2 regions of the Rossellomorea sp. GAMAL-10_SWC genome follow, and region 2 is predicted to be linked to the other one. Evidence: a T-box and tRNA genes for the amino acid it is inferred to sense, from the RefSeq annotation. Region 2 holds a T-box; the other holds one or more tRNA genes.
The links. A T-box is a leader RNA that pairs with one kind of tRNA and senses whether it is charged. The one in region 2 lies ahead of trpS (tryptophan--tRNA ligase), so its partner is inferred to be a tRNA-Trp.
Positions count from the first base shown of each region.

Region 1: it has a tRNA-Trp gene. The T-box ahead of trpS (tryptophan--tRNA ligase) is inferred to sense a tRNA for this amino acid. The anticodon was not compared.

Region 1 is NZ_CP144911.1:2,252-10,074, forward strand. Features, by position in the region: rRNA gene V5E38_RS00010 (23S ribosomal RNA) at 1-2,470, shown strand, start outside; rRNA gene rrf (5S ribosomal RNA) at 2,592-2,707, shown strand; tRNA gene V5E38_RS00020 (tRNA-Asn) at 2,718-2,792, shown strand; tRNA gene V5E38_RS00025 (tRNA-Ser) at 2,797-2,888, shown strand; tRNA gene V5E38_RS00030 (tRNA-Glu) at 2,912-2,986, shown strand; tRNA gene V5E38_RS00035 (tRNA-Val) at 2,996-3,071, shown strand; tRNA gene V5E38_RS00040 (tRNA-Met) at 3,236-3,312, shown strand; tRNA gene V5E38_RS00045 (tRNA-Asp) at 3,316-3,391, shown strand; tRNA gene V5E38_RS00050 (tRNA-Phe) at 3,400-3,475, shown strand; tRNA gene V5E38_RS00055 (tRNA-Thr) at 3,508-3,580, shown strand; tRNA gene V5E38_RS00060 (tRNA-Tyr) at 3,591-3,675, shown strand; tRNA gene V5E38_RS00065 (tRNA-Trp) at 3,681-3,754, shown strand; tRNA gene V5E38_RS00070 (tRNA-His) at 3,770-3,845, shown strand; tRNA gene V5E38_RS00075 (tRNA-Gln) at 3,926-4,000, shown strand; tRNA gene V5E38_RS00080 (tRNA-Gly) at 4,006-4,080, shown strand; tRNA gene V5E38_RS00085 (tRNA-Cys) at 4,086-4,156, shown strand; tRNA gene V5E38_RS00090 (tRNA-Leu) at 4,171-4,254, shown strand; tRNA gene V5E38_RS00095 (tRNA-Leu) at 4,348-4,430, shown strand; gene V5E38_RS00100 (hypothetical protein) at 4,635-4,931, opposite strand; gene queG (epoxyqueuosine reductase) at 5,415-6,539, shown strand; gene V5E38_RS00110 (amidase domain-containing protein) at 6,617-7,531, shown strand; gene trmL (tRNA (cytidine(34)-2'-O)-methyltransferase) at 7,594-7,823, shown strand, end outside.
Region 2 is NZ_CP144911.1:595,862-603,684, reverse strand. Features, by position in the region: gene V5E38_RS02930 (ABC transporter ATP-binding protein) at 1-181, opposite strand, end outside; gene V5E38_RS02925 (ABC transporter ATP-binding protein) at 171-1,220, opposite strand; gene opp3C (oligopeptide ABC transporter permease) at 1,241-2,263, opposite strand; gene opp3b (oligopeptide ABC transporter permease) at 2,267-3,193, opposite strand; gene V5E38_RS02910 (DUF3899 domain-containing protein) at 4,022-4,396, shown strand; T-box leader at 4,455-4,683, shown strand; gene trpS (tryptophan--tRNA ligase) at 4,744-5,742, shown strand; gene V5E38_RS02900 (YjbA family protein) at 5,921-6,673, opposite strand; gene V5E38_RS02895 (DUF2268 domain-containing putative Zn-dependent protease) at 6,889-7,626, opposite strand; gene fabF (beta-ketoacyl-[acyl-carrier-protein] synthase II) at 7,812-7,823, opposite strand, start outside.

The DNA of each region.
Region 1 (7,823 bases), 590 kb from region 2:
AAGGCTAAATACTACCTAGTGACCGATAGTGAACCAGTACCGTGAGGGAAAGGTGAAAAGCACCCCGGAAGGGGAGTGAAAGAGAACCTGAAACCGTGTGCTTACAAATAGTCAGAGCTCGTTAACGAGTGATGGCGTGCCTTTTGTAGAATGAACCGGCGAGTTACGATCCCGTGCAAGGTTAAGTTGAAGAGACGGAGCCGCAGCGAAAGCGAGTCTGAATAGGGCGATATAGTACGTGGTCGTAGACCCGAAACCGAGTGATCTACCCATGTCCAGGATGAAGTTCAGGTAACACTGAATGGAGGTCCGAACCCACGCACGTTGAAAAGTGCGGGGATGAGGTGTGGGTAGCGGAGAAATTCCAATCGAACTCGGAGATAGCTGGTTCTCCCCGAAATAGCTTTAGGGCTAGCCTTATGTGTTAGAGTCTTGGAGGTAGAGCACTGATTGGACTAGGGGCCCCCAACGGGTTACCGAATTCAGTCAAACTCCGAATGCCAATGACTTATCCATAGGAGTCAGACTACGAGTGATAAGATCCGTGGTCAAGAGGGAAACAGCCCAGACCGCCAGCTAAGGTCCCAAAGTATACGTTAAGTGGAAAAGGATGTGGAGTTGCTTAGACAACCAGGATGTTGGCTTAGAAGCAGCCACCATTTAAAGAGTGCGTAATAGCTCACTGGTCGAGTGACTCTGCGCCGAAAATGTAACGGGGCTAAACGTATCACCGAAGCTGCGGATTGATACCGTATGGTATCAGTGGTAGGGGAGCGTTCTAAGGGCGTTGAAGCTAGATCGTAAGGACTGGTGGAGCGCTTAGAAGTGAGAATGCCGGTATGAGTAGCGAAAGACGGGTGAGAATCCCGTCCACCGTATGCCTAAGGTTTCCTGGGGAAGGCTCGTCCTCCCAGGGTTAGTCAGGACCTAAGCCGAGGCCGACAGGCGTAGGCGATGGACAACAGGTTGATATTCCTGTACCACCTCATTTCCGTTTGAGCAATGGAGGGACGCAGAAAGATAGGGTAAGCGCGCTGCTGGATATGCGCGTCCAAGCAATTAGGCTGATGTGTAGGCAAATCCGCACATCATAAGGCTGAGTTGTGATGGCGAGGGAAATATAGTACCGAAGTTCCTGATTCTACGCTGCCAAGAAAAGCTTCTAGCGAGGAAATAGGTGCCTGTACCGCAAACCGACACAGGTAGGCGAGGAGAGAATCCTAAGGTGAGCGAGAGAACTATGGTTAAGGAACTCGGCAAAATGACCCCGTAACTTCGGGAGAAGGGGTGCTCTTTTGGGTGTATGCCCGGGAGAGCCGCAGTGAAAAGGCCCAAGCGACTGTTTAGCAAAAACACAGGTCTCTGCGAAGCCGCAAGGCGAAGTATAGGGGCTGACGCCTGCCCGGTGCTGGAAGGTTAAGAGGAGGGGTTATCCCTTACGGGAGAAGCTCTGAATTGAAGCCCCAGTAAACGGCGGCCGTAACTATAACGGTCCTAAGGTAGCGAAATTCCTTGTCGGGTAAGTTCCGACCCGCACGAAAGGCGTAACGATTTGGGCACTGTCTCAACCATAGACTCGGTGAAATTATAGTACCTGTGAAGATGCAGGTTACCCGCGACAGGACGGAAAGACCCCGTGGAGCTTTACTGCAGCTTGATATTGAATTTTGGTACAGCTTGTACAGGATAGGTAGGAGCCTGAGAAGCCGGAGCGCTAGCTTCGGTGGAGGCGTCGGTGGGATACTACCCTGGCTGTATTGAAATTCTAACCTAGAGCCGTGATCCGGCTCGGAGACAGTGTCAGGTGGGCAGTTTGACTGGGGCGGTCGCCTCCTAAAGAGTAACGGAGGCGCCCAAAGGTTCCCTCAGAATGGTTGGAAATCATTCGAAGAGTGTAAAGGCATAAGGGAGCTTGACTGCGAGACCTACAAGTCGAGCAGGGACGAAAGTCGGGCTTAGTGATCCGGTGGTTCCGCATGGAAGGGCCATCGCTCAACGGATAAAAGCTACCCCGGGGATAACAGGCTTATCTCCCCCAAGAGTCCACATCGACGGGGAGGTTTGGCACCTCGATGTCGGCTCATCGCATCCTGGGGCTGTAGTCGGTCCCAAGGGTTGGGCTGTTCGCCCATTAAAGCGGTACGCGAGCTGGGTTCAGAACGTCGTGAGACAGTTCGGTCCCTATCCGTCGTGGGCGCAGGAAATTTGAGAGGAGCTGTCCTTAGTACGAGAGGACCGGGATGGACACACCGCTGGTGTACCAGTTGTTCTGCCAAGAGCATGGCTGGGTAGCTATGTGTGGAAGGGATAAGTGCTGAAAGCATCTAAGCATGAAGCCCCCCTCAAGATGAGATTTCCCATAGCGTTAAGCTAGTAAGACCCCTGAGAGACGATCAGGTTGATAGGTCAGAGGTGGAAGCGTGGTGACACGTGGAGCTGACTGATACTAATCGGTCGAGGACTTAACTAACAAGTTTGATGATGACATTATCTAGTTTTGAGGGTACAAAAATTATTATAAAAAACTTTGAAAAAGTCATTGACTTTCGAATGAGATATGATATAATAGTTATTGTCCTTAAGGAATTGAATCAAGTGATGATAGCGAAGAGGTCACACCCGTTCCCATACCGAACACGGCAGTTAAGCTCTTCAGCGTCGATGGTAGTTGGGGGTTTCCCCCTGTGAGAGTAGAACGTCGCTTGGTTTATGATTATTCCGCAGTAGCTCAGTGGTAGAGCACTCGGCTGTTAACCGAGTGGTCGTAGGTTCGAACCCTACCTGCGGAGCCATTTTGGAGAGCTGTCCGAGTGGCCGAAGGAGCACGATTGGAAATCGTGTAGGCGGGTAACCCTGTCTCAAGGGTTCAAATCCCTTGCTCTCCGCCACATGTTTTCAGGACTATTATACTGGCCCGTTGGTCAAGCGGTTAAGACACCGCCCTTTCACGGCGGTAACACGGGTTCGAGTCCCGTACGGGTCACCATTTTATTACGGAGGATTAGCTCAGCTGGGAGAGCACCTGCCTTACAAGCAGGGGGTCGGCGGTTCGAGCCCGTCATCCTCCACCATCTAATTAAATTCTTATTATCGCGGGGTGGAGCACGAACGAATATGCTTCGAAGAAATTACTTCAGCATACCAATCGAGCTGCTACTTGCAATAACATCCTGAGATTGGGATGGTCTTAACGAAATACAGTTTATGGATCTATAAAAAATAGAATCCACATTATCGCGGGGTGGAGCAGTCTGGTAGCTCGTCGGGCTCATAACCCGAAGGTCGCAGGTTCAAATCCTGTCCCCGCAACCAAATGGTCCCGTGGTGTAGCGGTTAACATGCCTGCCTGTCACGCAGGAGATCGCCGGTTCGATCCCGGTCGGGACCGCCATTTAAGATGGCTCGGTAGCTCAGTCGGTAGAGCAGAGGACTGAAAATCCTCGTGTCGGCGGTTCGATTCCGTCCCGAGCCACCATCTTAAAATAGATAACAAGTAATTATTATTAAGCCGACTTAGCTCAATTGGTAGAGCAACTGACTTGTAATCAGTAGGTTGGGGGTTCAAGTCCTCTAGTCGGCACTCTTTAATCGGAGGGGTAGCGAAGTGGCTAAACGCGGCGGACTGTAAATCCGCTCCCTGTGGGTTCGGCGGTTCGAATCCGTCCCCCTCCACCATTTATAGGGGCATAGTTTAACGGTAGAATAGAGGTCTCCAAAACCTTTGGTGTGGGTTCGATTCCTACTGCCCCTGCCAAATAATACAATAATGGCGGTCGTGGCGAAGTGGTTAACGCATCGGATTGTGGTTCCGACACTCGTGGGTTCGATTCCCATCGGTCGCCCCATTTAAATTATTGTAACGATTTTTCAAGTGAGTAATATAATTTATAGTAAATTGAATATAGTATATAAAGTTCTTAATTAATGGGCTATAGCCAAGCGGTAAGGCAACGGATTTTGATTCCGTCATGCCCTGGTTCGAATCCAGGTAGCCCAGCCATTTATGCGGAAGTAGTTCAGTGGTAGAATACAACCTTGCCAAGGTTGGGGTCGCGGGTTCGAACCCCGTCTTCCGCTCCAAGTATGGCGGTATAGCCAAGTGGTAAGGCAGAGGTCTGCAAAACCTTTATCATCGGTTCAAATCCGGTTACCGCCTTTTAATTTACTTCTGCCGGGGTGGTGGAATGGCAGACACACAGGACTTAAAATCCTGCGGGGGTTGACCCCGTGCCGGTTCGAGTCCGGCCCTCGGTATCATTAAACCTCTTACTTTTGTAAGAGGTTTTTAATTACAGATTTGAATGGACAATTTGTCTTTCATATATTATAATTATTTTATAACTTTTTGGCGGTGTGGTGGAATGGCAGACACGCCTGACTCAAAATCAGGTATCTTCACGGATGTGCAGGTTCAAGTCCTGTCACCGCTATATTGAATGAAGGGAAGAGGATTTTGCAGAGATGCAGAATCCTTTTTTTGTTTAGAAAGTAAGTGTTAGGAAAAAAGATTAGAGTCTTCATCTGATATAATATAATCGTATTCATTTTGGGATCAGCACAAAGAAAGGCAGCGAACATAGTTATAGTCGCTGCCTTTCTTTATGTGACTACTATTCATTTAGCAGTGCATATCATTACATCTTTACATACTTACGTTTTTGCTTAGCAGCAAGCCAATCAAATTGTTTTGGTTTTCTTTTATTTGCTAAAGTAACTACTAAGCCTGTTGTTGCTATTAGAAGGCTTGCAGCAGCTACTTTAATAGTAAATTGTTTTGCATTTTTTAATTTCTCATTATTGTATCGATCAAGTTCTTTAAGTGTATCCTGTGTAAAATCAATTCTGTCGTTTGTTTCTTCAATCAAACTACAGACACCTTCGAAACTTTCAACCAAAGGATTTTTTTCTTCATTTACCAAAGGATCTGTCATAGTTATTCTCCTCCTAAATTTAACCTATAAAGAAGAATTCTATGGGAAAATTCATTATACCTTCATTCAAATTTCTACAAATCTTTTAATATCCTCTATAATTAGTTAATTAATTAAAGTTCTGATGAATATTGATCTTTTTCTTATTCACGTCATCCGCTATTTTTTAAGTGCTATAATCATGTTAGAACTCTTTCGACAAAAATTGATTTTATTCTTGAATTTATGACATATTTATGATAAATTTAATTACAAGTTCATTAAAAACCTACTAAATACAGATTGCATTTGTATTAGTAGTAAAGCACTTATAACTTGATAACAACGCAGTGTATTGATTCATTCGAAGAACGATACATTGCGTTTTTTTATATTAAAAAGTCTATTATTAGAGGCTTTTGTGACATAATTAGATAAAGAAATAATTTTCTGACTAGAATAGAAAATATAATTTGTAAATTAACAGGCAGTTAGGTGATTCTTGTGAATATAAAAGAATTTCAAAAAGAATTGATTTCATATAGTAAAGAAATTGGAATAGATAAGATTGGATTTACGACTGTAGATCCATTTTTAACATTAAAAAATCGTCTATATAGGCAGCAGGAATTAAATTATCAATCGGGCTTTGAGACAAAGGATATTGAACGAAGAGTAGATGCCAGAAAAATTATGACAGAAGCTAATTCAATTCTTGCAATTGCGCTAGCTTATCCATCTAAATTGAAAAATCCTCCTAAAAGTAAAAAAGGATCTACAAGGGGGATTTTTTGTAGGGCTTCATGGGGGGAAGATTACCATGTAGTTGTAAAAAAGAAATTACTTCAGCTTGAGTCATTTATTTTATTACATTATCCAAATGCAAAGGTTCAGTCGATGGTCGATACCGGTGAGCTTGTAGATCGAGCTGTAGCTGAGCGAGCAGGTATAGGTTGGAGTGCTAAAAATTGTTCAATTATTACGCCAGAATTCGGTTCTTATGTGTATTTAGGGGAAATGATTACCTCATTACCTTTTGAACCAGATTCGCCTATTGAGGAACAGTGTGGAGAGTGTACAAAATGCCTTGATGTTTGTCCGACAAGTGCAATTGTTTCTCCAGGGCAATTAAATGCTAAAAATTGTATTGCTTTTTTAACACAATCAAAAGAGATGATTCCTGTTGAGTTTCGAAAAGAGTTGGGAAATCGTATATATGGGTGCGATACATGTCAGACAGTTTGTCCTAAAAATAAAGGAATTAATTTTACTCATCATATTGAGATGGAACCTGATCCAGAAACTGTAAAACCTTTATTACGCTCTGTATTAAAGGTAAGTAACAGAGAGTTTAAAAGTCAGTTTGGCCAAATGTCTGGATCATGGAGAGGAAAGAATCCTATTCAGCGTAATGCTATCATTGCTTTAGCACATTTTAAAGATGAATCGGCATTAGATGATTTAAAGGAATTAGCGAAAAAAGATGCAAGACCAGTAATTAGAGGTACAGCTATTTGGGCTATTTTTGAGATTGAGGGAAAGAACAGTACACCATTTATTGAAAGTTGTTTGCAAAAAGAGCAAGACGAGATTGTATTAAATGAAATTAATGCTGTTCTATCAAAGTAAGCAATATTGAGTGGTATAATCTCTTATTTTTCAACATCGTATAGAATAAGAATATATGTTGAAAAAGGGGGATTATCTTGTTTAATCGTGAACTTTTAGAGTGTTATTTAAAAGAACGATTACATCTTTATTTTGGTGAAGGACATCGAAGTCATCCTATTCAAAAAAAAGAATATCAGGCAATCAGACGTAAAGTTGAATTATATAATAAGCGTAATATTTCATTAGTGAAAGTATATGGAAATCTTGATGTAAACAATATTTGGACTGATCAGGACGTAACGTATATAAATTATACATTCCATACGCGATATTTTTTAAAGCAAAATGATTTATATTTTGAAGAGGATCAACATGAAAGACAGATCGCTATTGAAAATAATGAAATCTTATATGACATACCATTCCCAATTGATAATCAAGTTGAACATTTTGAACTTGAAGAAGACGATTTAGGTGAAAATGAATCATTGGATCGAAATAACAGATATAACCGATTTAATGCTGTTAAATATGCTGAAACCTGGTGGGATGGCCATAATAAAGAATATCCATTGTATGCAAATGATTGTACTAATTTTATATCTCAATGTTTAAGGGCTGGAGGCATTCGAATGGTTGGAATGCCAAAACCCGGGACAGGGTGGTGGTATAGAAATCATTCTAATAGTAGTTATAGCTGGAGAGTTGCTCACGCATTAAGAAGATTTTTACCTTCGCCTAAAACTGGAATTAAAGCAGAAGAGGTGCCTTCTCCAAAAGATCTTACATTGGGGGATATTATCGTATATGATTTCGAAGGTGATGGAGTATGGAATCATTGTACGATCGTTGTTGCTAAGGATGAAAATGGTGAACCGTTAGTGAATGCACATACTGTCAATAGCCGTAAAAGATATTGGTCATACTATGATTCTTCTGCTTTTACGGAGAATATTAAGTATAAGTTTTTTCACTTCGTTGATGACTTTTCTAACCCTCCAGTGGAATAATACCTTATTAATTACGAATTTGGTATAATATAAAGCATTGAAACAATATAGAGGTGAAAAAGATGGGAATACACGTTGTATTATATCAACCACAAATTCCAGCAAATACAGGAAATATTGCACGTACTTGTGCAGGAACAGATACAAGTTTGCATTTAATTCGTCCGTTAGGTTTTTCAACTGATGATAAAATGTTAAAAAGAGCTGGTCTTGATTATTGGGAGCATGTAGATATACATTATCATGATTCTTTAGACGATTTATTTGATAAATATAAAGACGGGAAATTTTA
Region 2 (7,823 bases):
GAATGATTGAACGTCCAGTTGTAGATTTACCAGAACCTGATTCACCTACTAAACCAAAAGTTTCTCCACGGAAAATGTCAAATGTAACATCATCGATTGCTTTAACTGTTGTTTTACCTGTATTAAAGTATTGTTTTAAATTTTTAACTTCAACTAATTTTTCTGCTACTTTATTTGACATTTACTTCACCTTCCTTCATTCGTTGAATACGCTTCTTAACGGCTTCAGGTGGTTCAACTTTTGGAGCATCCTCATGTAATAGCCATGTTGCAGCATAGTGTGTATCAGAAACTTTAAACATAGGAGGTTCCATTTCATAGTCAATTTTTAAAGCATTTGGATTACGTGGTGCAAACGCATCACCTTTTGGAGGATTTAATAGATCCGGTGGTGTACCAGGAATTGCTACTAATTCTGCTCCTTGTTCATTATCTAAGTCAGGCATTGAAGCTAAAAGTCCCCAAGTGTAAGGATGTTTTGGATTGTAGAAAATATCGTCTACAGTTCCCATTTCAACTACTCTTCCTGCATACATAACTGCAACTTTATCTGCAACATTCGCAACTACACCTAAATCATGTGTAATAAAGATAATTGCTGAATCAGTTTTTCTTTGAATTTCTTTCATTAACTCAAGAATCTGAGCTTGAATTGTAACGTCAAGAGCCGTTGTTGGCTCATCGGCGATTAATAATTTTGGATTACATGCTAAGGCCATTGCAATAACAACACGTTGTCTCATACCGCCAGAGAATTGGTGTGGATATTGTTTAAAACGATCTTCAGCATTTGGAATTCCAACAAGATTTATTAATTCTAAAGCAATTTTCTTTGCCTCAGTTTTACTCATTTTTTGATGCTTTATTAGACCTTCTGTTATTTGATATCCAATCGTTAATACTGGATTTAAAGAAGTCATAGGATCTTGGAAAATCATTGAAATTTCTTTTCCACGGATACTTTGCATTTCTTTTTCGCTTAATTTAGCTAAATCTTTTCCATCGAATAAGATTTCACCGCTCTTAATTTTACCTGGTGGGTTTGGAATTAACCCCATTAATGCTTTAGATGTTACTGATTTACCTGAACCAGATTCACCTACAATTGCTAATGTCTCACCTTTTTTAAGATCAAATGAAACTCCGCGTACTGCTTGAACTTCACCAGCATGAGTATAAAAGGAGACACACAGATCTTTTACTTCTAATAATTTACTCATAGTTCATTCTCCCTTCAAAATTACTTACTCATTTTTGGATCTAAAGCGTCGCGTAATCCGTCAGCAATTAAGTTGAAACTTAAGATTAATAAACTGATTACAACCGCTGGAATAATCATCATATGAGGGAAAGTTTGTAATGATTTGAAGCCATCACTTACTAACGAACCTAATGATGCTTTTGGTGGTGCAATACCTAAACCGATGAAGCTTAAGAATGCTTCAGAGAAAATTGCACTTGGAATCGTGAACATCATCATTACGATGATTGGACCCATAATATTTGGAATTAAGTGTTTTGCAATTAATTGAGTGTTTGTTGCACCTAAAGTTCTTGATGCTAATACGAATTCTTGATTTTTTAGTTTTAGCATTTGACCACGTACGATACGGGACATACCTACCCAACCAGTGATTACCATCGCTAAAGCGATCGAAAGAATACCTGGGTTTTTAAATACTAAAATGAATAGGATTACTACGATTAGATAAGGAACACCCATTAAAACTTCAGCAATACGCTGCATGATTGTATCTGTCCGGCCACCAAAGAATCCTGAAATACCACCGAAAGCTACACCAATTACCATATCAATTACTGCTGCTAATAAACCGATTAAGATTGATACTCGAGCACCAGCCCATGTTCTTGTGAAAAGGTCACGACCTAAATCATCTGTACCAAACCAGTAATTTTCTTTAATATTTTTGTTTTTATATACATCGTTTCCATATTGATCAATTCCGTCAAATGGTAAGAATTTTACATTTTCTAATACACCAATTTTTGGTGGTAATTTTGATCTTTTTAAATCTTGGTCTTTATATGAGTGTCCACTCATCATTGGACCAAACAATGTAAAGAATAATAAGATACCAAGGATAATAAATCCTAACATTGCACCTTTATTTTTTCTAAAACGTCTTCTTGCATCTTTCCAAAAAGAATCCGAAGGTCTTGAGATTTTATCTGCATTATTCAAATCTACGTTTGCAGGTTGGAATAAATCAGATGAAATTTTTTGCGCTGTGTTGTTGTTCATTATTTATTTACCTCCTGCTAAACGGATACGTGGATCAATTACACCGTATAAAATATCTACAAAGAAGATTACGATTAGTAATAATGCACTATAGAAAATTGTTGTACCCATAATTACTGAGTAGTCATTTGTTACAATTGAGTTAACGAATTGAGAACCTAGTCCAGGTACAGCAAACATATTTTCAATAACTAATGTACCAGTCATTAAGTTTACAGCCATTGGACCTAAAATTGTAACTACTGGGATTAATGCATTTCGCAGAGCATGTTTAATGATTACGCCTACTTGAGAGATACCTTTTGCTTTAGCTGTTACGATATACTCTGAGTTCATAACTTCGATTAACTCAGTTCTTGAAAAACGAGCTACAGTTGCTGTTACGAATACTGACAATGCAATTGTCGGTAGAATCGTGTATTTAAAGCTTTCCCAATATGCTACCGGGAACCAATGTAATTTTACTGCTAAGTAGTACTGTAAGATTGCCCCGAAAACGAATGACGGGATGGAGATACCTAGAACTGCTAGAACAGTAGAACCATAGTCAAAAATTGTATTATTTTTTAGTGCTGCTACGATACCGAAGATTAATCCGATAAATGTTCCTAATAATAGTGCTTGAGCACCTAATTGAGCTGATGGACCAATACGAGTTGAAATCATATCAGTTACTTTACGATTATCGTATTTATATGAATCTCCTAAATCACCTTTAGCAAGATTCTTCATGTAATTTGCATATTGTACAGGAACTGGCTTATCTAACCCATATTTAACAAAAATAATTTGTTTTTGTTCAGGTGTTAATTTCTCTGGGTTTTTTAATGGAGAACCTGGTAACAACTTCATTAAGAAAAATGTAACAGTACAAATCAAAAATAGTGTGACAAACATGTAAATAAATCTCTGTAGCACGTAACGTCCCACAACTGCACCCCCCTATTAATTTAAAAAATATTTTATTTTTTTTATTTTTTGATAATTTTTTTGTAAAAATGAGAGCATTTGGATTTTCCCCTATTTGGATCTATTCCACATACTCTTTAGTACCAATTATAATTCTGTAATTTTTTCGATCGATTTAACTTCTTGTCCATATTATTCTCAAACATGGGATTAATCATTTAATCCTTTTTTTTCATTTGATGTAAAATGGTGTAAATTTTTGCTTAAGCTTTTTTTCCCAACAATGTAAGCGTATTCGCAATGACGCTTTTGGTCAATATTTTTTTACCGGAAAATTCTAAATTATTATTCTAAACAGATAATTCTTTACAATTTTTCCCCTTATAAATTGAACTGGGATCCTTATAAAAAATAGCTTATTTAGGTATTTATTCATAAATTTGGTAAAAAAATGAATGTTTATTCAAAAATTCAAATTGCAATTTCAGTATAGCAAATTTATTTATCGTAACATATCTCGCAATCCATGATGTATACCCCCTAAGATGCTAATGCAATGTAGGTTAAAATACAGAAAGTTAATATACAATTCTGAATTTTTATAGTAGAATTTTCGATAAGTATCGATTTTTTTCTACAAATTTTATTATACATTTTTATGAGAGTTTTACAACAATTTTGACAAATAAAATTAAATAATTTGTTAAAATAAAGAGAATTGTCTTAAAAATGCTAACAATTTAAAAATATTTTGTAACGATTAGTTGAAACTGTTTACAATATTATTATAGTATAGCATTATTAAGTCTACAATATATAATTCTTTCCAACAGGAGGATCACAAACTAAATGTCGAAACACTATATCATTGTCGTATTATCTGCGATAGTACTAGCAGCAATCTTTTCTTTTACCAAAGGAACATTAAACTTTTTCCTTCATTTCACGAACACAATATTCTATATTGGACTAACATTATTTGTGATTGGTGGTTTTTTATTAATTGTACAAAGTGGATTTTTTAATATCACTCGCTTTGGAATGCGTAAAGTATTCGGAACGAGAGACCAACAGATGGCAGAAATGACAGGTGATGAATCACTTACTGTTAAAAAGGATATGATTTATAGAAGATATCGATTTTCAATTACAAAACCATTACTGATGGCTTCAATCACTTTAGTTATCCTTTCTTTTTTATTCAGTTTTATCATTATTTACTAAATGATGTATCAACATCTTGAAAGTTGAATATAATTAAGATATTATCTATAGAAAGTATATATAAGCTGTGATGAAGAGTAGTACACAGATTTAGCATGTTAAGAGAGCTTGTGGATGGTGAAAACAAGTCATGCTCCCTGTCGAATGGACTTCTGAGCTTCGAACCGAACAGATAGTATAAGTAGGCTTCGACGTAACTCAAACGATAGATGAGAGCATGATTTCATGCATGAGTGATTCCATATTTGGAATAACTAGAGTGGTACCGCGGTTTAATCGTCTCTATGTAATAGAGAGATTATGCCGCTTTTTTTATTTTATTTAGCTTTATTTAGGAGGATTTTAAGATGCAAACTATTTTTAGTGGAATTCAACCAACATCATCTGGAGGTATTACTTTAGGTAACTATTTAGGTGCGGTAAAACAATTCATTGAATTACAAAATGATTATAACTGTTATTTCTGTATTGTTGATCAACATGCAATAACTGTTCCTCAAGACAGACTCGCTTTACGTAAAAACATTCAAAGTCTATCTGCAATCTATGTTGCTGCTGGATTAGACCCAGAAAAATCAACTATTTTTATCCAATCAGAAGTACCTGCACACGCTCAAGCAGGATGGATGATGCAATGTATATCATATATCGGTGAATTAGAGCGTATGACACAGTTTAAAGATAAATCATCTGGTAAAGATGGTGTATCTGCTGCCTTATTAACTTACCCACCTTTAATGGCCGCAGATATACTTTTATACGGTACTCATTTAGTTCCAGTTGGAGATGACCAAAAGCAACATTTAGAGCTTACTCGTGACTTAGCAGAGCGTTTTAATAAGAAATATAATGATATCTTTACGATCCCTGAAGTTAGAATTAGTAAAGACGCTGCTAGAATTATGAGTTTAGCTGATCCAACTAAAAAAATGAGTAAATCCGATGAAAATCAAAAAGCTACAATTTTTGTTTTAGATGATCCTAAAGTTATCGAAAAGAAAATTAAGAGTGCTGTAACTGACTCTGAAGGCATTGTAAAGTATGATAAAGAAAATAAGCCTGGTATTTCGAATTTATTAAGCATTTACTCAGCATTTACGGGTGAAACAATTCAAGAATTGGAAAATAAATACGCTGGTAAAAATTATGGAGAATTCAAACAAGATGTTGCAGATGTAGTAGTTAACGGATTACGCCCATTACAAGAACGATATAAAGAAATTATTTCATCGACTGAATTAGATGATATTTTAAATGCGGGAGCTGCAAAAGCAAATGCTGTTGCGAGTAAAATGATTAAAAAAATGGAAAATGCTATGGGATTAGGTCGCAAGAGAAAAAAATAATCCCTACTTACGTAAACATTAAATAGTAATTGTTGTCTTAAAAGTCAAAGAACTTTTGAGACACCTTTTTCTTTACTGTAAGGAAAAGAACGAAATATCAATAAATCATTAAAAAACCTACAAGGCTCTTATCACCTTGTAGGTCTTTTTGTTTTGAGGCGAATTTAAATAACCTCTTTTAGTTTACTTTTTGCTCGTGTTCCATTTCCCATAGTTTTTCAAAGAAAGGTTGACCTTTAACGATTCTTCCACATAATTGCTCATGTCGCTCTGACCATCCACTTTTTATTTCGTCATATAATTGAGACCAAATGTCCTCAAATGACAAATCCTGAATTTGTTGATACGATCTTGGATTCCACTCAGTGTACCAATAGCGAATCTCCGATGGATTTTTTGATGAATGGAGTTGATCTAGCGCCATAAATAATAACTGCTTTAGTTGTCTTTCTTTTCTTGTTAGTCCGCTCATAATAATAGGCGACGGTGACAGTATATGATGTTCTTTTGTTTCATCATTTACTAAATTTTGAAGAGTATAGTGAGTTTCTTCAATCTCGGCTGTCATATCATACACCATTTGTTCTTGCCTAGGTATTAAACGGCTTTTTCGAATTGGAATATTATACCCAATTGTGTCAACTGCAATAATACCATTACCGTCAGTTACTACAAAGCAATAATCTAGCTGAATACGCTCGTGATTCTTTCTTACATAAGACTTTTGGAACACTTCAGTTAATAGACCGGAAGGAAGCTCTAATAGTTCATTTTCAATATACTGATATAACTCTGGAGTAACTTTAATGACTGGAACTTGGTCTAATAATTCAACACTATCATCTTTTCTCCATTCAAAAAAATGACAGACATTGTAACCATTTTCTTCACCTTCAAACCAATTGACCCATACATCATGTAAATACAACATTTACTACCCCTCACTTCACAACTGTATGTAACTTTCAGTATGGTCAGTGATTCACTAATTTATTCCATTTTCCACTGAATTACAAAAAGTGTTTAACAAACTGAATGAAAAATAGTCAATAATTCATTAAAATATCATAGATTAAAGCATCTCTGATACATTAATACTAAACAATACATTATATACGCTTTGATCTGCTCTGGCATCGTTTGCATTCAAATCGAAAGATAATGTATTGCATTTTCCTTAATCTTTTTACTTGGCGTTCGTAAAAGGATATCAGTTGACCATTCTGTCTGCTCTGTACAACTTTTAACAATGTCATATCCAACACTGTAACCCAATAATTTTGGAATTCCGTTCCCACCATACAAGTATTTTGAAAAATTAGCATCATTACTTGTTATCTCAAGTTTATCAATTAAATATTTTTTATAATATAATTCACATTGCTTGGAAGAATACTGATTTGTCCATGGTGCCTGAACCGCTTCTCCATACAGATCTAAAACTGCAGTTTCGGCTAAACCTTCTAAAATCATAGCATCAAGTAATGTGACCTTTTTGTTTTTATATAACTTTGTCAATCTTACAATATGATGATACTCATGTAATAATACTGCTTTATGTTGTAAAATTCCTTCTAAAGGGGACAAAAATAAACAAATACAATTTTTATGTGCTATTCCACCCCTTTGATAAGTCGTGTTTTTAAACATATTTCCCGTTCTATGACAAGGTAAAATAAATATAGGAAGGTCAGGTCCTTTAAATTCTCTTTTTAACTTCTCAAACTCTTCAGAAAGGCTTTTCCATATACTTTTTTCATCTAGTTGTTTCAGATCATCTTTACTCAAAGTTGACAGCCTCGATAAACCGTGGGAAAGAAGATATTTATATAAACTTTCCTCATTATATTTCGGAAAATATGGTAAAAGTTTTTTCATTACCATTTGTTTGTCTTCAATAAAATCAACCCATCTATAAGTTGGCATTATCCCAAGTTAATCACCACCTTAATTTACTATTAAAGTATGATAATTAACTAGTGAAAGTTACTTTTTTTTACACTGGGATTTTTAATAAAAAAAAGCTTAGGTAAAGACCTAAGCTTTCGTGTCCAAAATAAATTTCAACCTTATTTAGTAAA